2 regions of the Deinococcus radiotolerans genome follow, and region 1 is predicted to be linked to the other one. Evidence: riboswitches for the same ligand, from Rfam matches in the RefSeq annotation. Region 1 holds a riboswitch; the other holds the start of a gene.
The links. Region 1 has a riboswitch for thiamine pyrophosphate ahead of IEY63_RS19360 (thiamine ABC transporter substrate-binding protein). Riboswitches for the same ligand answer to the same signal wherever they lie in the genome.
Positions count from the first base shown of each region.

Region 2: linked by a shared signal. The riboswitch ahead of thiC (phosphomethylpyrimidine synthase ThiC) and the one ahead of IEY63_RS19360 (thiamine ABC transporter substrate-binding protein) in region 1 are both predicted to bind thiamine pyrophosphate.

Region 1 is NZ_BMPE01000022.1:2,719-17,034, reverse strand. Features, by position in the region: gene IEY63_RS19365 (ABC transporter permease) at 1-1,119, opposite strand, end outside; gene IEY63_RS19360 (thiamine ABC transporter substrate-binding protein) at 1,402-2,436, opposite strand; TPP riboswitch at 2,488-2,585, opposite strand; gene IEY63_RS19355 (NUDIX domain-containing protein) at 2,672-3,118, shown strand; gene IEY63_RS19350 (NUDIX domain-containing protein) at 3,115-3,570, shown strand; gene IEY63_RS19345 (MarR family winged helix-turn-helix transcriptional regulator) at 3,679-4,164, shown strand; gene IEY63_RS19340 (MDR family MFS transporter) at 4,161-5,777, shown strand; gene IEY63_RS19335 (DNA internalization-related competence protein ComEC/Rec2) at 5,835-7,973, opposite strand; gene IEY63_RS22565 (ComEA family DNA-binding protein) at 8,021-8,542, opposite strand; gene rpmH (50S ribosomal protein L34) at 8,712-8,855, shown strand; gene rnpA (ribonuclease P protein component) at 8,929-9,405, shown strand; gene yidD (membrane protein insertion efficiency factor YidD) at 9,423-9,656, shown strand; gene IEY63_RS19310 (YidC/Oxa1 family membrane protein insertase) at 9,653-11,245, shown strand; gene IEY63_RS19305 (hypothetical protein) at 11,311-11,637, opposite strand; gene IEY63_RS19300 (heme-binding domain-containing protein) at 11,772-12,248, opposite strand; gene IEY63_RS19295 (heavy metal translocating P-type ATPase) at 12,374-14,290, opposite strand.
Region 2 is NZ_BMPE01000005.1:21,927-36,242, reverse strand. Features, by position in the region: gene paaC (1,2-phenylacetyl-CoA epoxidase subunit PaaC) at 1-712, opposite strand, end outside; gene IEY63_RS10825 (phenylacetic acid degradation protein) at 709-1,305, opposite strand; gene paaA (1,2-phenylacetyl-CoA epoxidase subunit PaaA) at 1,338-2,312, opposite strand; gene thiD (bifunctional hydroxymethylpyrimidine kinase/phosphomethylpyrimidine kinase) at 2,361-3,131, opposite strand; gene IEY63_RS10810 (NAD(P)/FAD-dependent oxidoreductase) at 3,128-4,039, opposite strand; gene IEY63_RS10805 (thiazole synthase) at 4,086-4,886, opposite strand; gene thiS (sulfur carrier protein ThiS) at 4,888-5,100, opposite strand; gene thiE (thiamine phosphate synthase) at 5,097-5,726, opposite strand; gene thiC (phosphomethylpyrimidine synthase ThiC) at 5,723-7,573, opposite strand; TPP riboswitch at 7,754-7,866, opposite strand; gene IEY63_RS10785 (hypothetical protein) at 7,969-9,483, shown strand; gene IEY63_RS10780 (IclR family transcriptional regulator) at 9,541-10,266, opposite strand; gene IEY63_RS10775 (c-type cytochrome) at 10,376-10,804, shown strand; gene IEY63_RS10770 (M42 family metallopeptidase) at 10,849-11,871, opposite strand; gene IEY63_RS10765 (isochorismatase family protein) at 11,868-12,281, opposite strand; gene IEY63_RS10760 (NADP-dependent oxidoreductase) at 12,361-13,314, opposite strand; gene IEY63_RS10755 (winged helix-turn-helix transcriptional regulator) at 13,493-13,846, shown strand; gene IEY63_RS10750 (enoyl-ACP reductase FabI) at 13,901-14,316, opposite strand, start outside.

The sequences.
Region 1 (14,316 bases):
GTACCCCACCGCGAGGCTGACGGGGGAGACCATCAGCGGCAGCAGCGAGACCAGATCCAGCGCCCGCGACCCGGCCCGCCACGCGCCCAGCGCGTACAGGCCGCCCAGCAGGGTGGCGCCGGCCAGGGCCATCAGCCCGAAGCGCACGGTGTTCCACAGGAGCAGCGGTGTGTCCGGGTCTGCCAGCACGCCCTGCCAGTACCCCAGTGTGAACCCCGACGTGCCCAGCACGCCCCGCAGCGCCACCGCCACCAGCGGCGCGAAACACACGAGCGCCACCACACCCCCCAGCCCCAGCAGCGCCGCCCTCGCCCCACCCCGCGCGCGCGGCAGGCCACCTGACGGTACGCCCACCCCACCGCGTGATAGCGCCACGTACGCCCAGGTCGCCAGCAGCGTGAACCCCAGCTGGCCCACGATCAACGCACTCGCCTCCGACAGGCGCAGTTGCAGTGCCGTCAGCGTGTAGATCTCCACCTCCAGCGTCGCGAACCGCTCGCCACCCAGCGCCAGCGGCAACCCGAAACTCAACGCCGAGTACAGGAACACCAGCACCACCCCCGCCAGTACCCCCGGCAGCGCCAGCGGCAGCGCCACACCCAGCGCCGCCCGCCACCAGGGCGCCCCCAGCGACCGCGCCGCGCCCACCACGTTCCCCGGCACCCGCGCGAACCCCGCGTAACTCAGGCGCACCAGCACCGGCACGTTGAAAAACAGATTCCCCAGCACCAGCAGCGCCGGCGTGTCACTCAGGTCCACACCCGTCAGGCGCGTCACCCACCCCTGCGGCCCCAGCAGCGCACTCAGGCCCAGCACCGCCACCAGCGTCGGCGTCACGAACGGCAACAGCAGCAGCCGCAGGAACAACGCCTTCCCCCGCACCTCGAACCGCGACAGCAGGAACGACAGCGGCACCCCGATCAGCGCCGCCACGCCCGCCGTCACGGCCGCCTGCGTCAAGGTCCATGCGAGGCGACCCTGGAAGTACGGGTCACGCCACACGTCCAGGGTCACGCCACCTTCCCGCAGCGTTCTGGCCAGGGGCAGGACAAGACACAACGTCACGAAGATCAGGCCTGGGAGGGCGAGGAGCCAACCTGTCAGCTTGGGCAGGTTCATAGGGGGGTGCCTGCGGTGGGCTGCCCCACCCCCCAGCCCCCATCCCCAGGGGGGACGGGGGGGCAGTCGCTGCGCTCGGCAAGAGATTTGACTGACGCGGCGGGCTGGCGCAGGGCAGTGACGGTTCCGGCCTCGACGCCATCCGTCGCGCCCGCCGAAGGCCCGCGCGCTGCGCGCACGACGGCTCGTGGGCCAGGACGGTAGAGGGGCAGGCTGTCTTGGTGCATGTCGGCAGGTTCTACTTTCTCAGCTTGAGCAGAGGGGTTTGGTGTTGCCGCGTCCTTACCGGGCTCTGAGGACCTGCGTGACCCAGGCGTCCACGAGGCGCTGGGGATTGGCGGCAATGTCGGCTTTCACGGAGGAGGCCTGGGGTTCCTGCGCGAAGGTGAACACGGGGTTCATGGGAGTGCCTTTCACGGCGGGGTAGATCCACATGCGGGTGGGGATGTCGGTCTGGACGGGTGCGCTCAGCATGAAGTCCACGAACTTCCTGGCGAGGGCGGCCTGCTTGGTGCCTTTCAGGATGCCCACGCCTTCGAGCTGGGTGTAGGTGCTGCCGGGCAGGAAGAGGTTGGCGGTGGGGGGCTGGGCGGGGAGTTTGGCGGGGTTGAAGCCGTCGGCATAGAAGACTTCGGCGGCGGGGCTGCTGGCGTAGGACAGGACGATGGGGTACTTGCCGCCGTTGCGGGTGAAGTCCTTGTAGTACGCGTCGCTCCAGCCGCGCGTGACTTTCATGCCGCCCTGCCGGGCGGCGCGCCACCACTGCCACGCGCCTGCCTCGCCGTAGTGGTTGACGGTGGCGAGGAGGAACGCGAGGCCGGGGCTGCTCGTGGCGGGGCTCTGCACGACCGTCAGCTTCGCGTAGGCGGGGGACTTCAGGTCGTCGAGGCTTTTGGGGAGCGCCACGCCGTTCTTCTCGAACCACGCGCGGTCGTAGTTCAGCGCTACGAAGCCGTAATCGACGGTGTTCAGCAGGCCGTCGTCGCCCAGGCGGTATGCGGCGGGCACGCGGGAGAGAAGGGGGCTCTTGTACGGCTGGAGAATGCCAGCCTGCCGGGCGCGGGGTAACAGGCTGTTGTCGAGGCCGTACACCACGTCGGCGATGGGGGCGCGGCGGGTGAGGATCAGGCGGTTCAGGAGTTCCCCGGCGTCGCCGCCCTTGATGAAACGCACCTTCGCCCTGTTCTGCGTCTCGAACGCGGTGAGCAGTTTCTTGTCCACGTCGAACGAGTCATGCGTGATGACGGTCAGGGTCGTCTGGGCGCTGGCGGCGCTGGCGACGGCGAGTGCGGCAAGTACAGTCAGTGTTCCACGCATAAGAAAGTCCCCTCGCGTCACGAGGGGAAGCGGTGGGCCTACGCCACGGGTGTGGGCGGCCGGTCACGCTCCCTCCGCCGGAATGACCCGGATCAGGTTCCTGGGGTAAGTCTCAGCCCGCCCTTTGGCAGGCACCCCCGGTGACGCACCCGTCAGGATAGCGCAGGCCGCCGCGCGGGGAGTGTCCTTCGTCACCGGTTGCGGTTGCGGCGCGCGGCGCGTGCCAACCTGGGCCATGCGGAATCTGCTCGTGTGGGTGGTCGTGCAGGATGAGGGGGGCCGGGTGCTGCTGGGGCGCCGGGACGGCTCGGCGTACGGGCATGGCCTGTGGGGCCTGCCGGGCGGCGGCGTGGAGCGCGGCGAGGGCCTGCCGGAGGCGGCCGCGCGCGAGGTCCGGGAGGAGGTTGGTCTGATCCTCGACCCGGCCACGCTGTCCCTGCTGGGCGTGCGCCGTTATGAGGTGGACGGCGCGCAGGGCACGGACTTCCTGTTTCGCGCGCTCGCCTGGGAGGGCGAGCCGCAGCCGCTCCACAAGACCTCCGAGGTCGCTTGGTTTGCCCCCGACGCGCTGCCACCGGGCGCCTTGCCGTGGATCGCGCCGCTGCTGGACGCGCACCTGCGGCGTGGGGCGCGCCTGACCGAGCAGCTGCGCGACGTGCGTGAGGCGCGGGTGATCGCGTGACGTTTCATCTGGTGGCGTGGCTGATCGTGCAGGACGACGCGGGTCGGGTGCTGCTGGGCCGCCGCTCTGGGTCGTCGTACGCGGATGGGCTGTGGGGCCTGCCGGGCGGGCACGTGGAGGCGGGGGAGACGCTGGCGCAGGCGGCGGCCCGCGAGGCGGCGGAGGAGGTGGGCCTGAGCGTGAATCCGGTGCTGCTGTCCTGCCTGGGGGCCTGCCGGTATGACCTGGAGGGCGCGGCGGGACTGGATGTGTTCTTCCTGGCGCGTGGGTGGTCGGGTGAGGCCAGGCCACTTGAGAAGACCTCGGAGGTCGGGTGGTTCGACCCTGTGGACCTGCCGGGGGACGCCCTGCCGTGGCTGCCGGGCGTGCTGGACGCTCACCTGTGCGCGGGGGTGCGGCTTTCGGAGATGCTGGACGGCTGGGTGGCGTTGCGGCCTGTGCCGCTAGAGTAGGGGAACGGGTTATCGGGCGGGGCCGGAATTGTGAGGTGTGGTGTTCCCGCTGGATGAACACTTGGCAACTGGCAGAACTTGGTTCCATTTGAAATACTTCCATTTGAAATGAATGGAAGTCCTGCCCTCAATCCCCCCCCAGTCACGGATGATCTGTACGGCCTCGTCCGGATGATCCTGCGGCTCTCCCGGCGTGTTCACCACGTTCTCGACGACCCGCTTGAAACCGCGCTGGGCCTGAACACCAAGGAACTGCTCGTGCTGGCCAGCGTCATGGACGGCGCCGACACGCCCGGCGCGGTCGCGCACGCGCAGAACCTCCCCGCACCCACCGTGACCCGCATGGTCACCAAGCTCGTGCAGGCGGGCCTGGTGCGCCGCGTCACCGACCCCAGCGACCTGCGACTGCAACGCCTGGAACTCACCCAGGACGGCCAGGCCACCCGCGCCCGCACCCGCGCGGTCGCGCAGGACATCGTCCACGCGCATTTTGGCCACCTGCCCCCCGAGCGTGTTCAAGCCGCTCTCGCCGCGCTGGCCGCCCTGGACACCGCCCTGCACGCCCCCTGCCCCACTCCCGGAGACCCCGCATGACCACCCCCGCACCCACCACCAGCCCGGTCGCGCCGCGCGAGAAGCTCCTCGCGTTCGTCGGCATCCTGACCGTGCTGTTCCTGTCCAGCCTCAACCTCACCGTCGTCGGCAGCGCCATGCCCCGCGTCATCAGCGACCTAGGCGGCTTCCACCTGTACGCCTGGGCGTTCACCGCGTATTCCCTGGCCACCACCATCACCCTGCCCATCGTGGGCACCATCAGTGACCGGTACGGCCGCCGACCACTGATCCTGCTCGGCATTGCCGTGTTCACGCTGGGCAGCGTCCTGCTGGGTTTCGTGCAGAACATGGAACAGCTGATCGTGCTGCGCGCGGTGCAGGGCATCGGCGGCGGCACCCTGATGGCCATGAGCTTCACCGCCATCGCTGACCTGTTCACACCCATCGAACGCGGCCGCTACCAGGGCTACACCGGCGCTGTGTGGGGCGTCAGCTCCGTCGTGGGGCCGCTGGTCGGGGGCTTCCTGACCGATCACCTGGGCTGGCGCAGCGTGTTCTTCGTGAACCTGCCCTTCGCGCTGCTCGCCGCTTACTTCATCTGGCGCTACTTTCGCCTGCCCGCCCCCGGCGCCCGCGGTCACTTCGACGCGCTGGGCGCGCTGCTGCTGGGCGCGTCCGTCACCACCCTGACCCTGGCCCTCTCGTGGGGCGGCGGCACGTACGCCTGGGGCAGCGCCATCATTCTGGGCCTGCTGGCTGCCACCGTCCTCACGTTCGGCGCGTACGCGTGGCACAGCGCCCGGCAGGAACGCCCCATCCTCGATCTGCGCCTCCTGAAAGACCGCGGCATCGCCATTGCGTCCATCGCGGGCTTCCTGACGAGCGCGGGCATGTACGCCGCGATCCTGTACCTCCCGCTGTACATGCAGGGTGTGCGCGGCAGCAGCGCCAGCGGCAGCGGTCTGGCCCTCGCGCCCCTGATGTTCGGCATGATCCTGACCAGCACCCTCAGCGGGCAGGTCGTCAGCCGCACCGGCCGCTACAAGAACCTCATCCTGATCGGCGGTCTGGTCGCCACCGGCGCGCTGCTGCTGGCCACCACGCTGGGCACCGCCACGCCCATCCTGATCGCCGTGGGCATCATGGTCCTGCTGGGCCTGGGCCTGGGCCCCGTGAACAGCCAGCTGACCCTGGCCGTGCAGAACGCCGCGCCGCGCGAGCAGCTCGGCAGCGCCACCAGCGGCAACCAGTTCTTCCGGCAGATCGGCGGCACCCTGGCCGTCAGCCTGTTCGGCGCGCTCGTGAACGCCCACCTGAATGCCAACCTCGCCGCGCAGCTGCCCGAACAGGCCCGCACGCTGCCCGCCCCCGTGCAGGACGCCATCGCCAACCCGAACCTCCTGACCAGCCCGCAGGCCACCGCCCAGCTCGGCGCGGGCCTGGGCAAACTGGGCGACGCGAACCTGCTCCAGCCCATTCTGGACGCCCTGCGCGGCGTCATGGCCGGCGCGATTGATCAGGTGTTCCTGGTGTCCGCCGTGCTCGTGGGCCTCGCGTTCCTGGCGACCATCGCCCTGCCCGAACGCCCCCTGAAGGGCCGCGCCGGACTCGCCCCGCGGGCCGAGAAGATCGAGGTCAGCGCCACCGACTGATCCAGCCGGTCAGGCGCAGGGCGCGGAGGAGAAGGCCTCTTCGTGCCCCGCGCTTTTTCAGGGTACAGGCCAGCGGATCGTGCCCAGCTGATCGGTGCGCCACGCCCGCGAGTGAACCTGCGCCAGCCGGGCCAGCACGTCCGGGTGAGGGTGCCCGTAGGTGTTCCTCCCCACGCTGACCACCGTGTCGGGCGGCGCGACCTGCGCGAGGAACGCCGCCGAGCTGCTGTGACGGCTGCCGTGGTGCGCGGCCTTCAGGAGATTCAGCGCTCCCACGGCCAGTGTGCCCTCGGCCGGGTCGGGCAGGTCGCCCAGGAACGCGGCCCGCCACCCGCGCGACTCCAGGCGCAGGGCGACGCTGTTGTCGTTGTCCTCGGTGGACCAGGCGGTCCCGGCGGGCCACAGGACGGTCAGGGTCGCGCCGTCCGAGCTGACCTGATCACCCCGGCGGACCTCGCGCACCGGCACATGGCGTTCCTGCGCAGCCAGCAGCACGGCCGTCAGCACCGGATCGTCCGTCTTGCGCTGACCGATCCAGACCTCCCCGACCGGCATCTGCCGCAGGACGCTCGCGGCGCCCTCGATGTGGTCGGTGTCCGCGTGGGTGGCGACCAGCACGTCCAGCTTCCGCACGCCCAGGGCCCGCAGGGTGGGCACGACCGTGTGCGCGCCCACGTCGTAGTCACTGCCCACCGAGCCGCCCGCGTCCACGAGGACCGTCAGGTGGGGCAGGCGGATCAGGGTGCTGTCCCCCTGCCCGACATCCAGAAAGACCACCTCGCGCGCGGGGTGCAGTCGTCCCGGCAGGGTGGTCAGCAGGAGGCAGGCCAGCCACGTGCCCAGCGCGGCGGGCGCGCGGACGCGGCCCAGCAGCCACAGCCACCCCGCCAGCAGCGCCGCCGCGTACGCCAGGAGGCCGCCTACACCCACCTGCCCCCAGCTCAGGACCGGGGCGTGCCCGAAGGTGCGCGCCACCAGCAGCAGCGCGTCGGCCAGCACGCCATTGACCACGTTCAGCGGCAGCGCCAGCGGGCCCAGCAGTCCCGCCAGGAAGCCCAGCGGGACCAGCGCGGCCATGATCCCCTCCGCCAGCAGGTTGGCGGGCAGACCCACGAGCGGCACCTGCCCGAACGTTCCCGCGATGACGGGTAGCGTCCCGGCCTCGGCGAGCAGGGTTGCGGCGAGGCCCAGCCGCAGCCAGCGCGGCCAGCGCCCCGGCAGGAGGCCCGCCACCCGCTCGGACTGCGTCAGGGCCACCACCGCCAGGAACGACAGCTGAAAGCCCACGTCCGTCAGCCACAGAGGGAACAGCAGCAGGCATGCCAGCGCCGCCAGCGCGATCACGCCGGGCGGGTCGGGCCGCCCGCGCCCCAGCGCCAGGGCCAGCAGCACCGCGCCGCCCATCAGGACCGCCCGCGTGATACTGGCCGAGGACTGCACGAGCAGCAGGTACGGCCCGAGCAGCAGCACCGGCAGCCCGAATCGCCACGCGGGGGCCGCGCCCAGCCGCGTCAGGAGCAGGATCAGCGCGCCGGTCAGGAGCGCCACGTTCTGCCCGGACAGCGCCATCAGGTGCGCCAGTCCCGCCCGCGCGAACGCGTCGCGCACCGCCTCACCCTCGCTGAACTGCTCGCGGCTGATGTCGCCCCGGTCCCCCAGTTCGATGGCCTGCATCAGCGCGCCCTGCCGCTCGGTCAGGCCGGTCGTCAGGCCCCGGCGGAACCAGCCGCGCAGCCCGCCCTGTGGCTGGAACTCCCGCACCCGCGCGCCTACCAGCGCGCCGCCCGGCGTGACGCTCAGCAGGCCCCCCTGCGCGCGGAACCACGCGGCCTGATCGAACCCCCCTGGCGTGCGGCGGCCCTCCGGGGCCAGCAGCCGGCCCGACACCCGCAGCCGCCCCGGGCCCTGGGTGGGCTTCGGCGCCAGCGTCACGCGCGCGGGCGGATCACGCAGGGTCAGGAACTGCCCGTCCCACTCGCCCTGCACCGTCACCTGCGCCCCGAACCACGGCGTCAGGGTGTTCGGGCGGGTCAGCACCGCGTGCGCGGAGGCCCAGCCTGCCGCGCCGCCCAGCACGACCAGCGCCAGCAGGACCGGGCGGGCGTGCCACAGCACCAGCCCCGCGCCGGCTAGCAGCGCCGCCACGCCCCACGGCTGCCCCAGCGCCAGCAGGATGCCGCCGATCACGCCCGCCACCGCCGGGACCGGCCAGGGCAGACTGCCCGCGCGGGGCCGGTGCGCGTTCAGAACGACACCAGCGGTTCCAGCGCCTTCAGCGCCGCTGGCCCGACGCCCTTCACGCGGTCCAGATCCGCGACCGATCGGTACGGCCGACCCGCCACGATCCGCGCGGCTAGGGCCGGCCCGACCTTCGGCAGCGCTTCAAGCTGCTCGGGCGTGGCGGTATTCAGATTGACCCGCCCTGAGATCAGCGGATGGATGCTGGCCGTGGTGGGATACGTTGGCGGCTCCTGCCGGGCTGGCCCCTGACTGGTGGCCGGCGCAGCTGGGGTCACGGTGGGCAGCGCGGCCCGCGTGACGACTGGCACGCGCGGCTGGGGCCACAGCGCCGGAATCAGTGTGAAGGTGGCGGTGATCAGGACCGCGCCGCCCAGCAGAGGCGTCCAGGTGTTCCACGGCGTGACCAGCGCCTGCCGGACTGGGCGGGGGGCCGCGGGCCTGGCCGGTGAGTGACGGCCGGGCGCTGCGGCCGTCGGGATGGTGGGAGCCGGTGGGCGGTGGTCCACCGCGTCGGTGCTGGGCATGCGGTCAGCTTAGGAGGTCGGGTGTGGACGCGCTGCCGCAGGTGCCCTTTGCCTGTTGAGCGCGTCCCGTGCTACACTCCCGGAGTTTGCCTCCCGAGGGAGGCGTTCCCGCGTGACGCTGCGCGCCCGGCCAGGAACCGGCGGCTCCGCGAGAGAAGAGGAGAGCACCATGAAGCGTACCTACCAGCCCAACAACCGCAAGCGCGCCAAGACCCACGGCTTCCGCGCCCGCATGAAGACCAAGTCCGGCCGCAACATCCTCGCGCGTCGTCGCGCCAAGGGCCGCCACCAGCTCACCGTCGCCGACGAGTAAGCTCCCCCACGGAGCGGCCCTCATCGCACAGTCAGACCTGCCCAGCGCCACCCAGGATCGGCCCCGCCGTCCGGTGGCGCTGGATTCATTACGGGGCGACCGCGAATTCCGCAAGGTCCGCGCCCACGGTCAGGCCGTGCGCGACCCCCTGTTCACCCTGCGTGTCACCGAGTACCGCCCCCGTCATGGGGAAGCGTGGCGGCCACGCGCGATCATCGGCGTTGTGGTCAGCAAGAAGACCCTGAAGCGGGCCGTGGACCGCAACCGCGCCCGCCGCCGCGTCCGCGAGGCGCTGCGCACCCTGCCCGGAGGCCTTCCCGCCTGCCGGGCCATTCTGCTGCCCAACCCCGCCGTGCTGACCGCTCCGTTCGCGGACCTGCAGGCCGCCCTGGAGCGCGCCCTGCGGCGTGCGCCCTCGCGCGGCGGGAAGCCCGGCCGGGGCGGCGGGAACCAGGGCCGGGCGGGGCGCGTACCTGCCCCCGTGCCCCCAGTGTCCCCGCAGCCCGCGCTAGACTCACCGGAGCCCGACCCCCACGGAGGGACCGCGTGAGCGCGCCCCGCAAGCTGATGGTCCGGGCCGTCCGCTCCTACCAGCAGCACCTCTCGCCCCGCAAGCCCGCGCCCACCTGCCGCTTCACCCCGACCTGCTCGGAGTACGCCGCGCAGGCCATCGAGCGGCACGGCGCCGTGAAAGGCGGCTGGCTGGCCACGTGGCGCGTCCTGCGCTGCAATCCCCTGGTGCCCGGCGGCTTTGACCCGGTCCCCGAGCACTTTCCCAAGAGGCACCCCCAGAACCCATGAAGACACGACACCTGCTTCCCCTCGCCGCCCTGGGCGGCATGCTGCTGCTCAGCGGCTGCGGTCAGACCGGCCCGCTGCCCACCTTCGGCAAGGCCATCACGCCCGAATGGATCACCACGGACTTCGACGGTCAGCCCGGCGACGAGTACATCGCCACCAGCAACCTTCAGGACGTGGTCTTCAACGCCCGCGGTGAGATCATCGGCTGGTACGTCAAGGGCTACGCCGGCACGCCTTACATCAAGAAGAAGGGCGACGGCACCTACGACTTCAGCGCCCTGACCAACCAGAAGGGCATCGTGAACATGGTTGCGGGCCGCAAAGCCCTGGCCGTGGAGGACAAGGCCGCCGGGCTCGACCCCGCCCAGGCCGCAGAGACCAGCGCCCCCACGGGCCTGAGCACCGACCTGAAAGCCAACCGCCAGGACGCCGTGTTCCGCTACACGCAGGGCGGCGTGACCGTCACGAAAACCGTCACGCTGCACCCCCGGAACTTCAAGGTGGACCTGAAGACCGAAGTCACGGGCGGGCCCGAACGCGTGAACCTCCTGTTCCCGGGACTCGGCAAGGCGGACAACCCCCGCGTGCAGGCCTACGCGACGGGCGGCGCCCAGCCGGCCGCCGTTCAGGGCAGCGGCACCCTGACCGTGGAGAACGTTCAGTACGCCGCGCTTCAGGAAAACCCCAGCCAGATCGCGCACGCGCTGATCATCCGGCCCCAGAGCGGCACGCAGGTGAACGCCACCCTGACCGGCGGCAGCCAGGGCCTGATCACGGCCTCCGTGCCCGCCAGCAGCAACCTGGAAGTGTACGGCGGCAAAAACGAACTGATCCACCTGTACCAGAGCGGCTACACCGACCTGCCGGGCCTGTTCAAACCGAACCCCTTCGGTCAGATCAGCCTGCTGATCGTGAAGCTGATGGAACAGCTGTACAAGTTCATCGGGAACTGGGGCCTGGTGCTGGTCGTCCTGACCATCCTGCTGCGCGCCATCATGTGGCCCCTGATGCAGGCGCAGGGCCGCACCACCGCCCGCATGCAGGTCATGCAGCCCAAGATCAAGGAAATCCAGGAGAAGTACAAAGACCGCAAGGACATGGACTCGCAGCGGGCTATGCAGGCGGAAATGCAGCAGCTGTACCGGGATTACAACTTCAACCCGGCCGGGTGCTTCTCCACCTTCATTCCGTTCCCCGTGCTGATCGCGCTGTGGTCCACGATCCGCAACTTCGAGTTCGACAGCGGCTTCCTGTGGCTCCCGGACCTCGCGATTCCTGATCCGTTCTACCTGCTCGCTGTGGTGTACTTGATCGTGAACATCGGGCAGCTGTACGTGATGACCCGCAAGAACCCCGACATGTTCCGGCAGCAGGCGTTCATCTATCTGATCTTCCTGTACTTCGCCCTGACCTTCCCGGCCGGCGTGACGATCTACATCATTCTGTCCACCCTGATCGGCATTGGGCAGCAGATCCTGATCAACAAGCAGGTCGAGAAGGAGACCGCCACGATCGGCCAGAAGGTCGAGAAGGCCCCGGCCCGCCCGGCCACGAAGGCCAGCAAGACCATTGATGCGCCCAAGAAGTAAACCGCGCGCAGCCTGAAAAGAGGCGCCCACCCAGATACCCGGGTGGGCGCCTCTTTTGGCAGTTCTCAGGCCTTGTCGGTGTCAGCCTTCTGCTCCGGGTCGGTCGTGGCGCCGCTGGCCGGCAGGCCGCCCTGCATGCTCCCGAAGGACGTGGGGTTCACGTCCGTGCCGCCCTGCGCGTCGGAACGCGGGTCGGTGGTGCTGCTCACCTGCTGCGCCTGCGAGGTCTCTGAGCCGTCGCCTGCGTTCTCGTCACTGGCGTCCGGGTAGATGCCCTGCGTGGTGGCGTCCCCCGGATTCTTGGGCGTGCCGGTATTCCACTGCCCCTGGTCATTGATGGTGTCCTGTGAGACGTTCGCGTGCGCCTCGCCGTTCGGTCTGCCTTCTCCCATGGTGTGGCCTCCTGCTCCGTCCGGGCGGAGCGGCTGAACTGAAGTGCGTCGCCGCCCAGCCTAGGCCCGCGCGGGTGGGGCGCAGGTAGGGGCCGCGTTCACGTCTCCTTACGTCGCGCCCCGGAGGGCCGGGCTCAGCGGTCCTCGTCCCCCCCGGCGTCTGCGCCTTCACGGCCGAAGGTGGCGGCCAGACCACCGGCCAGCTGCTGTTTCTCCTGGACGGTCAGGCGCGCCGCCGGGTGCATGGGCAGGTAGGTGGGTTCAGGCATGCTGCCGTTGCGGACCGTCTTGGCCGCCTCGTCCGCCTCGCGGCCGTACCCGGGGACGTTCACGTTGAACTTGCTGCGGCCCTCATCCACGTGCCGCTGCACCAACCACGACACGGGCGCCACGTTGCTGTACCAGGGCCACACGGTCGCGTGACTGTGGCAGTCCGCGCAGGCGCGAGTGAACAGCGCCTCCGTCTGAGGGCTATCCCACTTCGGCTGCGCCTGCACGGTGGGATTGGCGTGCGCCCGGCCGTACGGCACGAGCTGGATCAGCACGAACAGCGCCACCAGGCCCAGCAGCAGGCGGGGCAGGAGGGAACGGCGGGCGGGATTCAGTCTCATGGGGTCCTCCGGTGAACTCTGAAGCTCAGCCTGGGCGTCACGGGCCGCGCCGGGATGTGCTCCGCTTGCGGGAATGTTGTGATGCGGGCAGGGCGGGTCGTGCAGCGCCCCTTCCCCCGCGCGGCCTACATCCGGTGGCGCAGCAGGCGCAGGCCCATGAACACCACGAAGACCGTGCCGCCCTCGTGCGCCAGAACGCCCAGCGGGAGCGGCACCCTGCCCGCCACTGCGAGCGGCGCGACAATCAGGATCACCCCGAACGCGAAGGCGAGGTTCGTGATCACGGTGCGCCGGGCGGCGCGGGCCAGCCGTACCGCGCCCGCCAGTTTGCCCAGGTCGTTCTGCATGAGGACCACGTCGGCACTCTCGATGGCGACGTCCGTGCCGGACGCAACCGCCACGCCCAGATCCGCGCGGGCCAAGGCGGGCGCGTCGTTCACGCCGTCGCCGACCATGGCGACCGGGCCGGGCAGCTCGCCGATCAGCCTCAGCTTGTCCTCGGGAAGCAGGCCCGCGCGGAATTCCTGCAGGCCGACCTCCCCGGCGACGCTGCGGGCCACCTCCTCGCGGTCCCCGGTAAGCATCACCCGGTGCGCGACGCCACTGGCCTTCAGGGCGTCCAGCGCGCCGCGGATGTCGGGGCGCAGCGCGTCCGCGACGCCCATCACGCCGGTCACGCGCGGCCCGACGCCCACGATGACGCTGCTGCTGCCGCGGTCACCCAGATCACTCAGGGCCGCCTGCTGCCCGGCGTCCAGGGTCGCGCCCTGCCGCCTGGCCAGGCGGATGTTCCCGGCCCAGGCGACCTGCCCGTCCGTCAGGCGGGCCTCAATGCCGTGCCCGGGGATCGCCTGCGCGTCCGTCACGGTCAGGGGCGCCACGCCACGCTCGCGGGCGGCGGTGACGATGGCCTGTGCGATGGGGTGCTCGCTGTGGGCTTCCAGTCCGGCGGCCAGCGCCAGCGCCTGCGTGTCGTCGTGGGCGTGCACAGCCGTGAGGGTCATGCGCGCCTGGGTCAGTGTTCCGGTCTTGTCGAACGCGACGGTCTGCACGCCGGCCAGGGTGTCCAGCGCGGCGCTGCTCTTGAACAGCACCCCCGCCCGCGCGGCGGCGGCCATCGCGGAGAGCATCACGGCGGGCGTGCTGATCACGACCGCGCAGGGGCTGGCGACCACCATGAACGTCATCGCGCGGTACCAGGAATCGTCCACGCTGAGGCCGAACCCGTACCGCAGCAGGGCGTACACGGCCGGGACCAGCGCCAGCACGATCATCGCGTAGGGGCTCTCCCAGCGTTCCGTGAGGCTCTCGGTGCGGCTCTTCTGCGTCTGCGCCTGTTCCATCAGGCCCACCAGCCGCGCCAGGGTGCTTTCCCCGGCGGGTCGCAGCACCTCGGCCTCCACGCTGCCGTTCAGGTTCACGGTGCCGGAGGCCAGCTCCGCGCCCCGCGCCTTGTCCACCGGGACGCTCTCGCCCGTGATCGGACTCTCGTCCACGCTGGTCTGACCCTTCACGACGCGGGCGTCGGCGGCAATGCGTTCGCCGGGGCGCACGACGAGCAGGTCCCCGATCCGGATCTCGCCCAGTTCACACCAGTTCTCCACGCCGTTCCGGCGGACGGTGGCGCCCTCCGGATTCAGGTCCATCAGGGCCTGGATGGCGCTGGACGTGCGGCCCATCGCCCAGTCCTGCAGGGTGTTGCTGAGGGAAAACAGGAACAGCAGGATCGCGCCGTCTGCCGCCTGCCCGATGCTCGCGGCGCCCAGCGCGGCCAGGACCATCAACAGGTCCACGTCCAGCTTGCGTTCCCGGAAGAGGCTGTGCAGCGCCTCGCGGCCAGCGGGAATGCCGCCCGCCAGGAACGCTGTGACGTACCCGGTCCACTCGAGGGCCGGCAGGTGAAGGAGGTACTGCCCGACCAGTCCGGCCAGCAGACCCAGCAGGGTCAGGGCAGTCAGGGTGACGGCGCGGCGGACGGCGGGGGAGACAGTGACGCGCGGGGCGGGTGCGTCGCGCGCTGGGGTGAGGGTCTGGGTGGTCACGTGGGGCCTCCGGCGTGGGGGAGAGG
Region 2 (14,316 bases), on a different contig from region 1:
GCTCGGTGTGCGTGTCGCGGCCGGGCTGGGTGTCGGGGGTGGCGGGGAGGGTGAGGCCGCATTTGTCTGTGAGGTGCCGGGTGACGAGGCCGGTCCAGCGGGCGTGCACGGCGTTCAGATCGGGGAGGAGGCCCGAGTGCACGAGTTCCGCTTCGCTTTCGACGGGCTGGAAGAGTTGCGCGGCGTGCGGCCAGAGTTCGGTCAACGCGGCCTGGGTGCGGCGTTCACTTTCAGGCGTGCCGAGGGCGAGGCGTTCAACCCACAGGGCGGTGTGTTGCACGTGGAATTTCTCCTCGCGCACGGCTTTGGCGGCGACCTCGGCCAGGGGGGCGTAGGTGCTGCGGGTGGCGGCTTCCATCCAGAGGGCTTCGAAGGTGTCGTACAGGAACTGCCGGACCATGGTGAAGGCCCAGTCGCCTTTCGGGAGTTCCACGAGACGGGTATTCGTGTACTGACTGGGGTCCCGGAAGAAGGCGAGGCGGTCGGGGTCGCTGCCGTCCAGGTCGGCGCGCAGGGTCAGGTACAGGCCGGCGTGCCCGAGTTCGTCCTGCGCGATGTTGGCCAGGGCGATGTCCTCTTCGAGGATCGGGGCGTGCCCGGTCCACTCGCCGCCGCGGTGGGCGAGGATGATCTCGTCGTCGGCGAGGGCGGTCAGGCGGCGAATCAGGGCCTGCGTCTGCGTGTCGGTGAGGGGGTGGGTGCCAGCGGTCATGCGTGGTCCTCGCTGGCGGCGCGGCCCGGCATGAGCCCGGCGCGTTTGAGTTCCCCGACGTGCCGGCCGATCACGCCGTAGTACTGCTGCTGCTTGTACGTCTTCTCCTTGGCGGGCGCGAACCAGCTGTCGACGGTGCCGGGGTCCTCGTCGGTGCGGACGACGGCCGTTTCGGGGAACACCATCCAGGCGAGGACATCGGGGTGCAGGGTGCGGGCCTGCCTGAGCGCGTCGCCGGGGCCGTCGGCGGTCACGGTGCCGCTGAGGTCCACGAAGGTCATGCTGCGTTTGTTGGTGCGTTTCACGCCCACGTAGTACACGCCGGGCCCGCCGGGGGTGTCCAGCAGCGTGGGGGTCGTGGTGAGTTCTTCGGGCGTGGCGGTCAGGAGGTCATCCTCCCTCACGCACCACAGGCTCACGGCGGCGGGGCGGCGTACGAAGACGTTGCGGGCGGTGAGCAGCGCGTGCTGCGGGTCACCGGCGTGCACGCTGCCGACCGCCTGGTGGGGGCGGTTCGGGGCGTCCTGCTTGAAGACCTCCCAGCGGGGCCACTGCGTGTCGGTGGTCTGGGCGTGGGGTTGAGGTTCAGTCATGGGTTGTTCCTTCCGGCGGAGGGGCATGGCCTTCAGTCAGCGGCGACCGCGCGCTGGCGGTCGGTGTAGGCCTGGAGGGCGTCGCGCACCCAGGCGCCGTCGTCGTGGGCGGCCTGTCGGGCACCGAGGCGTTCCCTGTTGAGGCCCTGCTCGCCGCGGATGACGGCCCAGAACTCATCCCAGTGGATGGGGCCGTGGCGCCAGTTGCCCTGCTCGTCTTGGTGGAGGTCCGGGTCGGGGATGGTGAGGCCCGCTTCGAGCAGTTCGGGGACGTGCTCGTTGATGAATTCCTGGCGGACCTCGTCGTTGCTCTTGAGCTTGATGCCCCATTTGCTCAGGACGCCGCTGTTGGGACTGTCGGCGTCGTGCGGGCCGAGCATCATCATGGCGGGCCACCACCAGCGGTTCAGGGCGTCCTGCGCCATGGCGCGCTGCTCGGGGGTGCCCTGGGCGTAGGCGACGATCATTTCCTTGCCCTGCTTGTGGTGGAAGGTTTCTTCCGAGCAGATGCGGACCATGGCGCGGCTGTACGGGCCGTAGGAGCAGCCGGCGAGCATGGTCTGGTTCTTGATGGCGGCGCCGTCCACGAGCCAGCCGATCATGCCGACGTCCGCCCAGGTGTGGGTGGGGTAGTTGAAGATGCTGCTGTATTTGGCCTTGCCGCTCAGGAGGGCCTGGAGCATGTCCTCGCGGGTGGCGCCGAGCGTTTCGGCGGCGTGGTAGAGGTACTGGCCGTGCCCGGCCTCGTCCTGGACCTTGGCCATGAGGATGGTCTTGCGCTTGAGGCTGGGCGCGCGGGTGATCCACTCGCCTTCGGGGAGCATGCCGACGACTTCGCTGTGGGCGTGCTGGCTGATCATGCGGATGAGCTGGCGGCGGTACTCGGCGGGCATCCAGTCGCCGGCCTCGATCTTCTCGCCGCGGGCGATGCGGGCCTCGAAGTGGGCGTGCTGCTCGGCAGTTTCGCCGGGTGCGATACCGGTCTGGGCGGGGGTGGGGTGGGTCATGGGGACAACCTCCGGATGGGGACTTGCCCCCAGTGTACCTAACGAGCGTTAGGTCGGGTGTGGTCTGGGTTGCAGGGTCAGCCCGGCCGCCCGGTGCCCCAGCGGCCCGTGCCCCCCGCCCAGCCCCGGCGCGGCGCGGATCGCGGCCTGAAGGTAGACGTGCGCGGCCTGCACCGCGTCCGGCAGGACCAGACCGCGCGCGAGGTTCGCGGTGATCGCCGCCGACAGCGTGCAGCCGGTGCCGTGCGTGTGCCGGGTGTGCTGCCGCGCTGCGCTCAGCGTGAGGTGGTGCCCGTGGGCGCGCAGCTCGTCGATGACGGTCTCGCCGGGCGCGTGCCCGCCCTTCAGGAGCAGCGGCGTGGTGTCCGGCACGCCCGCCGCGCGCAGGGCCGCCCATTCGGGCACGTTCGGGGTGACCAGTGTCGCCAGGGGCAGCAGCTCGTCCCGCAGGGCGTGCAGGGCGCGGGCGTCCAGCAGGGCGTCCCCGCTCTTGGCGAGCATGACCGGATCGACGATCAGTGGCAGATGGCGGCCCCGCAGGACGTCTGCGACCGCGCGCACCAGCCCCGCGTTCCCCAGCGCGCCCGTCTTTACCGCCGCGACCGGGAAATCGTCCAGCACGGCACGCAGCTGCGCCGCGACCAGCTCTGGCGGCAGGGGGTGCGTCGCCTGCACGCCCCGCGTGTTCTGCGCGGTGATCAGCGTCAGGACGCTCGTGCCGTACACGCCGTGCGCCTCGAAGGTCTTCAGGTCCGCCTGGATGCCCGCCCCGCCGCCGGAATCCGAGCCCGCGATGGTCAGTGCGACGGGCACCGTCATGCGCTCACGCCCTGCCCCGCCAGCGCCAGCACGCGCGCCGCCGTGACCGGGGCGAGGAGCGACCCGTGCCGCCCGTGCCCCGCCGCGACGAGCACCCCCGGCAGGGTGGGGTGCGGGCCGACCAGCGGCCGCCCGTCCGGCGTGACCGGGCGCAGGCCCACGAGGTGCGCGGCGACCTCCGCCCCGTCTGCGCCGGGCACGAGCGTCCGGGCGGCGCCACGCAGCCAGCGGGTCGCGTGGGCGTCGGGCGTGGTGGCCCAGGTGTCGCGGCTGGTCGCGCCAACGTACAGGCCGTCCGGGCGGGACAGCGCGTACCGGGAGAACCCCCGCGCGGGCGGGCCGTACCACGCGCCCACATCCTCCGCGCCGCGCAGCAGCAGCGCCTGCCCCTGCTGCGCCCCCACATCCACGCCGAACGCGCCGCTCCACGCGCCCGCCGCGAGGATCACCTGCCCGGCGAACCAGTCGCCCGCGTCCGTCCGCACCCGCACCCCGCCACCCGACGGCACGAGGCCCTGGACCTGCGCGGCCACCACCTCCAGCCCCTGCCGGGCGGCGCGGACCACCGAGGGCGGGTGCAGGCTCCCCTCCCCCGGCGTGCAGACCACCCCCCCGCCCGGCTGCATCCGGGTCACGCCGGACCGCAGGTAAACGGGCACGCCCGAGCGTTCAAGTGCCGCCGCCAGCGCGGGCCAGCGCCGCAGTCCCTCCAGCGCGTCCGCGTGCAGGGGCGTGCCCCGCAGCCGCTCGCCGTCCGGGGTGAGCAGGCCCGCCGCCGCCCGCCACGCCGCGCCCGGCCGGTCCGCGTCCAGCACGAGTACGTCCGCGCCCGCCCGGCGCAGCGTGAACGCTACCAGCGACCCGATCAGGCCGCCGCCCACCACGATGACCTCCCGCGTGCGGGTCATGACGGCACCCCCTCGCGGCCTCCCCCCTGAAGGGATTTCTGCCGCTTCACACGGGCACTTCCGGGTCGGGCAGGCGCACCACCCCGCCCGTGGGACTGCTGGGGCTGGCGTGCGCGCGTTCAGGCATGCGCCCGGCCAGGAAGGCCGCGCGGCCCGCCTGCACGCCCAGCGCGAAGGCGTGGGCCATGCCGACGGGGTCGCGCGCCTCGGCAATCGCGGTGTTCACCAGCACGGCGTCCGCGCCGAGTTCCAGCGCCTGCGTCGCGTCGCTCGGGACACCCAGGCCCGCGTCCACGACTATGGGCACGCGCGCGCCGTCCAGCACGGTGCGCAGCAGCTCGGGGCTGCGCAGACCGCGCCCGGAGCCGATGGGGCTCGCCAGGGGCATCACGGCGGCGCACCCGGCCTCCTCCAGCGCGCGGGCCAGGACCGCGTCCGCCTGCACGTACGGCAGCACCGTGAACCCGTCGGCCGCCAACCCTTCGGCGGCGCGCAGCGTGCCCACCGGGTCGGGCAGGAGATAGCGGGCGTCGGGGATGACCTCCAGCTTGATCCAGTTCACGCCGGTCGCCACGCGCGCCAGCCGCGCCACGCGCAGCGCCTCCTCGGCGGTGCGGCACCCGGCAGTATTCGGCAGGAGTTGCAGCGCGTCCCAGTCGAGCGCGTCGAGCAGCCCGTCGTGCCCCGGCGCCCTCAGTTCCACTCGGCGGATGGCGACGGTCACGATCTGCGATCCGCTCGCGGCGAGCGCCTCGCGCATCACGCCGAAATCCGTGAACTTGCCCGTGCCCGTCATCAGGCGCGAGGTGAAGGTCCTGCCGCCGAGGGTGAATGCATCAGGGGCCATCTCAGCCCCCCCCGATGATGCGGACGATCTCGATGACATCTCCAGCCTCCAGGGTGCGGTGCGGCGCGCGGGCGCCGGGGTACACGTCGTCGTTCACGCCCACCGCCACGCGCGAGGGGTTCACGTTCAATTCGCGCAGCAGGGCGTGCAGGGTCAGGCCGGGCGTGAGGGGCCGCGCCTCGCCGTTCACGGTCAGGGTGGCGGGGCGGGTCACGCGGGCACCCCCCGCAGCGCCGCCCGCAGGTCAGACGCGGCCTGGGCGGGGTCGCGGGCGTCCAGTACGGCGCGCACGACCGCCACGCGGGTCGCCCCGGCGACCAGCACCTCGTGGACGTTCGAGGCGTCGATGCCGCCGATGGCGTACCAGGGCAGCGGTGGGTTCAGCGCGGCCACGGTGCGCACGTAAGCCAGTCCGGCGGGCGCGCGGCCCGGTTTTGTGGGCGTGGCGTGCACCGGCCCGGCGGCGATGTAGGCGGGTACCTCGGCCAGCGCGGCGTGCGCCTGCGCGGGCACATGCGTGCTCAAGCCCAGGGGCAACCCCGGCGCGAGCCTGCGTGCCCAGGCGGGCGGCAGGTCCCCCTGCCCCAGGTGCACGCCGTCCGCACCGCACGCGGCGGCGACGTCCACGCGGTCGTTGATGAAGAAGGGCACGCCGCGCGCGCGAGCCAGCGCCGCCACCCGCTCGCCCAGCGCGATGTACGCTCCCGCCTCCCAGTCCTTGCAGCGCAGTTGCAGCGTGTCCACCCCACCGTCCAGCGCGGCCCCCACCCGCGCCAGGAACTCGGGTTCCGGCTGCCCGGCGCGGGGCGTGGCGACGAGATACAGGTGGCCGAGCTTCATCCCTGCTCCTCGCCAGCCTGTTCGGGCCGGGGCACGTATACCTCGCCGCCCAGCGCGCGGAACTCACGGACCTTCTCCTCCAGTCCGGCCAGCACGTCGGGGGCGCGCAGGTCGTGGCTGAGTTTCATGGAGCAGAAGTGCGGGCCGCACATGGAGCAGAAGTGCGCGGTCTTCGCCGCGTCGGCGGGCAGCGTCTCGTCGTGCAGCGCGCGGGCCTTCAGGGGGTCCAGGGACAGGTTGAACTGGTCCTCCCAGCGGAACTCGAAGCGGGCCCTGCTGAGGGCGTTGTCGCGGGCCTGCGCGCCGGGGTGGCCCTTGGCGAGGTCGGCGGCGTGCGCGGCGATGCGGTACGCGATCACGCCGTCACGTACGTCCTGCCGGTCCGGGAGGCCCAGGTGCTCTTTCGGCGTGACGTAACACAGCATGGCGGTGCCGTACCACGCGATCTGCGCCGCGCCGATCGCGGACGTGATGTGGTCGTAGCCGGGCGCGATGTCGGTCGTGAGTGGCCCCAGCGTGTAGAACGGTGCCTCCTGGCACACGTCGAGCTGCCGGGTCATGTTCTCGCGGATGAGCTGCATGGGGACGTGCCCGGGACCCTCGATCATGGTCTGCACGCCGTGGTCCCACGCGACGCGCGTGAGTTCGCCCAGCGTATCCAGCTCCGCGAACTGCGCGGCGTCGTTGGCGTCCTCGATGCTGCCGGGGCGCAGGCCGTCCCCGAGGCTGAAGGTGATGTCGTACGCGGCGAGGATCTCGCAGATGTCCGCAAAGTGGGTATAGAGGAAGTTCTCGCGGTGATGCGCGAGGCACCACTTCGCGAGGATGCTCCCGCCGCGCGACACGATCCCGGTGCGTCGCCGCGCGGTCAGCGGCAGGTGCGCCAGCCGCACGCCGGCGTGGACGGTCATGTAGTCCACGCCCTGCTCAGCCTGCTCGATGAGCGTGTCGCGGTACACGTCCCAGGTGAGGTCCTCGGCGACGCCGCCGACCTTCTCCAGCGCCTGATAGATCGGCACGGTGCCGACCGGCACGGCGCTGTTCCGCACGATCCACTCGCGGGTGGGGTGGATGTGCCGACCCGTGGAGAGGTCCATGACTGTGTCCGCGCCCCAGCGGGTCGCCCAGATCATCTTCCCGACCTCCTCCTCGATGGAGCTGGTGACGATGCTGGTGCCGAGGTTCGCGTTGATCTTCACGCGGAAGTTCCGCCCAATCACGGTGGGTTCGAGTTCCGGGTGGTTGATGTTCGCAGGGATCACGGCGCGGCCCCGCGCGACCTCCGACCGCACGAATTCCGGCGTGATCTCGCGCGGGATGGCCGCCCCTAAGGCCTGCCCGGGGTGCTGGTGGGTCAGGTCGAAGTCCGCCTCCTGCCGCAGCGCCTCACGCAGGGCGACGAATTCCATCTCCGGGGTGATCTCGCCGCGCCGCGCCGCCTGAAACTGCGTGATCCCCGCGCCGGGGCGGGCGCGGCGCGGGCGGGGCACACGCGGGAACGGCAGCGGGCCACTGACATCCAGCGCCGGGTGGTGCCGCTCCTGCGCCAGTGCCAGCCGGGCGTCCCCGGCCAGCCAGGGGCGCGCGTGCCCCAGCCCGGCGCGCAGGTCCACGCTCAGGCGGGCGTCCGTGTACGGCCCGCTCGTGTCCGGCACGAGGACCACCGGGTTCGGGACGGTGCGGGTCAGGTCACCCACGCGTTCCAGGGTCGGCGACTGCCGGATGCACCGCGCGGGCACCCGCACGCCCGCGTGCAGCGTGCCGGTCAGGTACACCTTCTCGCTGTTCGGGAACGGCGCGGTCAGCTCCGGGTCGAGAATCGTCAGGGCTTCGGTCAGGGTGGTCATGAACACTCCAAAGAAAACGGGAACAGGACGGGGCCGCCGGGCACCCATGCGGGCGTCCGGATATGGGGGCTGCCGTCAGCCGGGCAGCCCGTCAGGGCAGATCAGGTCGGTCAGGTCAGTGGATTCGCAACAACAAAACGCCCCCCTCACGCGTCGGAGGGGAGCGAAACACGACAAACGTTTCGGCACCCGTCACGCTCCCTCCGCTGGTGTGAACCAGATCAGGTTCCTAGGGTTGAACACGGTGTTCTCTCAGCCGACGCTGTTGACGGTCGGCACCCCTGGTGACTGTGCGGCGAGTGTACACCCCGCCGCCCGGGCGTGGAAGCCGGGGTGGTTTCACACGTCCAGACCGGGGAAGATGAAGCCCGGTATCCCACTGCCCGGAGGTTTCCATGAACCGCGCCCTGCTGCTCCTGTCCCTGCCCGCCCTGCTCCTGTGTGTCTCTGCCCGCGCGCAGGCCACCCAGACCACCAAGACGACCCTGAGCACTTGCGGGGCGTACACCGTGAAGACCGTCGAGAACGGCTTCGACGACCCGCCGGACCGCGTGACCCTGTCGCGGGGGGGCGTGACGTACGCGACCGTCGAGGACACGATGGTCAGTGTGGACTGGTGCCGGGACGTGACGGGGGACGGCGTGCCGGAGGTGCTGCTGGCGGGCTTCTCGGGCGGCGCGCACTGCTGCTTCACGCATCACCTGTACTCGCTGACCTCGCCACCCCGCAAGCTCCTGACGGCGTTCAGCGCGCACAGTGACACGCTGGAGGCGCGGCAGCTGGACGGGCGGGGGCCGCTGGAACTGGTCGGGTCGGACTGGCGCTTCGCGTACGGGTACGGCATGAGTTTCGCGGAGAGTGCGCCGCTGCCGGTGGTGTACTCGTTGCTGCCCACGCCGGGCGGGGCGCGGTTCGTGGAGAACACGCGGGCCTTTCCGGGGTTCATGCAGACCTTCGCCGCACGCATGAACAGCGGCGACGTGTTCAGTGGGGGCGTGCTGGTGGCGTACGCCACGCGGGTGCTCACGCAGGGCGCGGCCGCGGCGGACGCGTGGGCGCAGGGGCAGCCGCAGCCGTACCGGTCGTGGCTGGCGAACTACGGCCCAGACGTGGGGCAGGACCTGTCGGATTTCGGGATGTGGGACTGGCCCACGCGGGCCGGGGTGAACGCGGACGCGGGGCGCAGTGGGATCGGCGGGGCGTTCCTCACGCCGGGCACGCGGGCGTACCTGGCGCAGGTGATCGGCACCGACGCGGCGACGCTGCGCCTGTACCGCGCGCAGGGGTCAGGGGTGGTGGCGGGGCCCGTCCTGCTGTCGGTGCCGGTGACCCGTGACGGGTATGGGGAGCCGGTCGTGCCGGTGTGGCCCCAGGTGACGGTGCGCCGCGCGTCGGGCCGGGACGACGCGCTGCTGCGGGACGCGCGCAGCGGCAGCGTCCGCTACCTGCCGGTGCGCGTGTCGGCGGGCGGCATGACGGAACTGAAGGACGACGCGCTGGGCGTCACGGCGCGCCTGCTGGGGGACCTGAGTGGCGTGGCGGGGCACGTGGCGGCGCAGTTCCGGGACGTGAAGCGCACGCCCGAGCAGCAGGCTGAGGTGAAGCGGCGCGTGCAGGCGGCCGTGAGCCGCGCGCAGCCGTGGCTGGCGGGCTGGAAGGGCCCGGAGGCGTTCGCGCTGGAGCGGCTGGGGAATTTCACGTTCAGTTCTGTGCGGCTGCTGACGGACACGCCCACGCGGGCGCAGGCGGTCATGACGACCACGGTGGGCTTCACGGACGCGAAGACGGACAGCGAGTACGTGAACGGGGAGCGCTTCACGATGATCGTGAACCTCGCGCGCGGCGCGCAGGGCTGGGCTGTGACGGACTGGACGCTGGTGCCCCGCACGGGCGAACTGACTGAGGAGTGAACAGCGGGCGCGCCGCCCGGCCTGTGCGGCTGGGCGGCGCGTTGGAGCAGGACCGGGTTACAGCAGGGCTTCGGCTTCGCGGACGATCTGCACGACGCGCTCGCGGATGTGGCGTTCCTCGCGCAGGTAGCGCTGGGCGCTCATCTGCACGCCGATGGCGGCCACGACGGTGTCGGTGTCGCCGTGCGCGGTGTGCAGCGCGTGGTAGGGCACGCCCAGGGTGCACTGGCCGGGGACCCATTCCTCGATGGAGTACGCGTACCCGAGGCGTTTGACCTTGGCGACCTCGGTGCGCCACTCGTCCATGCTGGTGATGGAGCTGGGCGTGCACGCGGCGAAGGTGCGGGGGGTCATGTCGGCGTGGGCGTAGAGGATCTTGCCGCTGGCGGTGGCGGTGGCGGGCAGGTAGATGTCCAGCGGCAGGTCGATGTCCGCGTCGGGGTGGCGTTCGCGGATGGCAGCCACGACCTCGTCGCCTTCCAGGATGCACAGGAAGGCCACAGCGCGGACTTCCAGCGCGAGGCGGGTGATCAGGGCGCGCGCCTCCTGGAACCACGGCAGGGAGGAGGTGAGCTGGGCGCCCATCTCGGCGATGTGCCAGGACAGGCGGTACTTGCCGGCGGGCGTGCGGCGCAGGAATCCGGCCTCGGTCAGCCCGGCCAAGTAGGCGTGGGCGGTGGCGCGGGGCACGCTGAGGTGCGCGGCGAGCGCGCGGACCCCCCATTCGGGCTGTTCGGCGCTGAATGCGCCCAGGATGTTCGCCGCCTTCTGAAGAGAGAGCACCCGTCCAGCTTACAGGGACGAGGCGGGATTGTATACATCTTCAGCGCCCCTACCGCACGGCTGAACCCGGTTCATCCGCCGGGCCCGCACGCCCCGCTAGAGTGCCCCGGTGCGCCCCGCCCTGCTCCTCCTGCCGCTGCTCGCGTCCCTCAGCGCCCTGGCCGTGACCCCCACGGCCCCCATCCCCAGCCCAGCCCTGGCGGAACAGCTCCAGCGCGGCGAGACCACGTACGTCCTGGCCTGCGCCATGTGCCACGGCGACCGTCTGGAAGGCGTCAGCGCCCCCGAACTGAGCGGCGACGACTTCCGCGCGCTGTACCGCAAGCTGCCGCCGCGCGCGCTGCACGACCTGATCCGCGACACCATGCCCTATGACCGCCGCGGCACCCTGAGCGCCCAGGAGGTCCTGGACGTCACCGCGTACCTGCTGCGTGAAAACGGCCTCCCGCTCCCCGAAGGCAGCCTGACCCGCGACACCCTGGATCAGGTGAACGAGCCCGACCCGGCCCCCACGCCCGATCAGGCGCCCGCCCACTGACCCGGCCCGGGCACAGCGGGCACGCCGCGGCGCCTCCCTCGTCTCTACACGCGCAGGTAGGCCAGGATCAGTTCGCCCGTGGCGCGCAGGGCGTCCGTGTGCGTGCGCTCATAGGCGTGACTGGCGTCCACGCCCGGCCCGATCAGCGCGACCGGGTAGTCCCCGCCCGCGCGCCACGCGGCGGTGCCGTCCGACGCGTAGAAGGGGTAGATGTCCACCCGCAGGTCCAGGTCGGCCGTGCGGGCGGCGGCGCGCAGGCGATTGCCCAGCGCGTGATCGTACGGCCCGCCGCCATCCGCGACGCACAGCGAGACGCAGTGCTCGCTGCTCGTCTGCCCCTCGCCGACCGCGGCCATGTCCACCGCGATCAGCGCGTCGGTGTGGGCGGGAATACCGGTGGCCGCGCCGTGCCCGACCTCCTCGTAGGTGGTGACGTGGAAGGACGCCGTGACAGGCGCGGGGGCCGCGAGCAGGTCACGGGTGACCGCCAGGAACACCGCCACCGCCGCCTTGTTGTCGAGGTGCCGGGCCTTCACGTACCCGCTCGCGGTCACGCGGGGGCGCGCGTCGAAGCTCACGAAGTCGCCCTCCTGCACGCCCAGCGCGCGCACGTCCCCGGCGCTGAAGACCGTCTCGTCCAGACGGACCTCCATGACGGCCGCCTCACGTTTCAGGTCCCGCAGGGCCGCGCCGTGCACGTGGGTGCTCTGGCGGACGTTCACGACCGTCCCGGTCAGGGTGCGGCCCGCCTGGGTGTGCACGAGGACATCCTCGCCCTCCACGGTCGCCCAGTCGTAGCCGCCCAGCGGCCACAGCCGCAGCCGCCCGCTGTCCTTGACGCCCTTGACCATCGCGCCCAGGGTGTCCACGTGCCCGCTGAACGTCACGTGGCCGTCGCCGGTCCCCGCGACCTCCCAGGTCAGGGCGCCCTTGCGGGTGCGCTGTGGCGCCACCCCCAGCGCCGTCAGCTCCTGTTCCAGCAGCGCCACCGCCGCCTCCGTGAAGCCCGTGGGACTGGGCGTGCCCAGCAGACGCACGAGGACGTCCAGGGTGTAGTCCAGGTTCATGCGGGCACCTCCAGCGACTCGATCCGGAAGCCCTGCTCGCCGGCGGAGGCCAGCGTGGCGTCCAGCGCGGGCGTGCCGCTCAGGGCCAGCAGGTGCAGGCTCTGCACGGCGCGGGCGTGCAGTTGCGCGGCCAGTTCACTGCCCGCGAACGCGTCGGGCAGTTCGGCGCGCACCAGCACGTCGCCCTGCTCGGCGCGGAAGTCCGGGTGCAGTGTCCAGTCCTTCGAGAAGGTGTCCCACCCGGCGCCGTGCGGGGCGTCCCACTGCACGAACGCCACCACCCAGCCCTGCGCGCGGGCCTCGGCCACGTGGTGCGACCAGTCGCGCGCCACCGACCGCTCGTCGGGCCGGTCGTCCAGATCGTGACGCTGCGCGTTCAGCAGCAGCAGGGCGTGCGCGGAAAGGGTCATGCCGCCCAGAATAGCGGCCCCGCGCCCGCCAGGACGGCATGACCGCTGACGGTCTGCCCCGTCCGGCACGCCCCCAGGCTCAGGGGACGGTCAGGACCAGTTTGCCGACCGTGCGCCCGGTTTCCTGCGCGCGGTGCGCGTCCGCGACCTGCGCCAGCGGGAAGGTGCGGCTCACGTGCGAGCGCAGCGCCCCGGCCTCCACCAGCTTTACCAGGGTGTTCAGCCCCGCGCGCGACGGGTACACCAGGATGCGCGCGGCGTGCACGCCCAGCGCCTGCGCCCGCGCGGCGTCGGGCTGCGCGGCGATGCACACCAGCCACCCGCCGGGCCGCAGCACCTCCAGCGAGCGCGTGGCGGTGTCGCCGCCGACGGTGTCCAGCACGGCGTCCAGGCCCTGCACCTGCTCCTCGAAGGGGTGGGCGCGGTAGTCGATGACCTCGTCGGCGCCCAGGGCCCGCACGAAGTCCATATTGGGCGCGGACGCGGTGGCGATCACGTGCGCGCCGCGCGCGCGGGCCAGCTGCACCGCGTAGTGCCCGACCCCTCCGGCCCCGGCGTGAATCAGGATCCGCTGCCCGGCCCGCAGGTCCATCTTCTCCAGCGCCTGCTCGGCGGTCAGGGCGGCCAGGGTCATGGCGGCGGCGTCCGTGTGGCTCAGCTCGGCGGGCTTGATGGTGATGTCTCCGGCGCGGGCCAGGACGTATTCGGCGTACGCGCCGGGCTGCTCGGGGAAGGCCAGCATGCCGAACACCTCGTCGCCCACGGCGAACTCGTTCACGAAGGGCCCCACGGCCACCACCTCGCCGGACACGTCCCAGCCCAGCACGGCCGGCAGCGTGGGCAGCGGGCCGTTCCGGCGCACCTTGGTGTCCACCGGGTTGATGCTCACGGCCCGCACGCGCACGAGCACCTCGCCCAGCCCGGGCGTGGGGACGGGGCGGGTCGCGGGGCGCAGCACCTCGGGCCCGCCGGGCTGCGCGAGTTCGATCACGGTCATGGTTCCGGGAAGGGACAGGGGTTCGGTCAGGGACATGGGGACTCCTGCGGCGGGCCTGTCAGGGCGCCCGCCGGTCTGAACTGGGAGGTTGGGGCAGGCGGGCGGCTCCCCCCTGCGGTGCCCCCAGTGTGCCAGGGTACCCACGACTTTCCAAGTACGTACAGCAAAGGTAGGTACGCACATTTCAGGAACCGTGAAGGCCTATCCTGACCGCATGACCGCGCCCGCGCCACACCCCTCCCCCACCGAGGCGCCCCCCACCTGCGCGGTCACGACCACCGTGTCCGTGATCGGTGGGAAGTGGAAGGCCGTGGCGGTGTACCACCTGCTCGGCGGGCCGCGCCGCTTCTCGGACCTCCAGCGGCGCATGCCGGGCGTCACGCAGCGCATGCTGACCCTGCAACTGCGCGAACTCGAAGCCGACGGCCTCGTGCACCGGGAGGTCTACCCGCAGGTCCCGCCGAAAGTGGAGTACTCGCTGACCCCGCTGGGGCAGACGCTGGAACCCATCGTGCGCGCCATGCTCGCCTGGGGCGAAACGTACCGCCAGCGCGAACAGGGCACCTGAACGGACTGAGGGCCGACCTCCACACTGGAAGGCCGACCCCGAATACAGCGCCGCTCAGCTCGGCTGTTCGATCTTCATGGCCATGATGCTGGAGCCCGCGTCCACGTACACGGTCTGTCCGGTCACGCCGCTGCCCAGGTCACTCAGGAGGAACAGGGCCAGCTTGCCGACCTCCTCGGGGGTGGCGTTGCGGCCCAGCGGGGCGGCCTCGGCGGCCTTCTCGAACATCGTGCCGAAGCCGGGGATGCTGCGCGCGGCGATGGTGCGCATGGGTCCGGCGCTGATGGTGTTCACGCGCACGCCCGCCGCACCCATCTCGCTGGCGAGGTAGCGGGTCGTGGCTTCCAGCGCGGCCTTGGCGACGCCCATGACGTTGTACTTGGGCACGACCTTCTGAGACGCGTGGTACGTGAGGCTCACGATGCTCGCACCGGGGCGCAGCAGCGGCTCGGCGTGGCGGGCGGTGGACA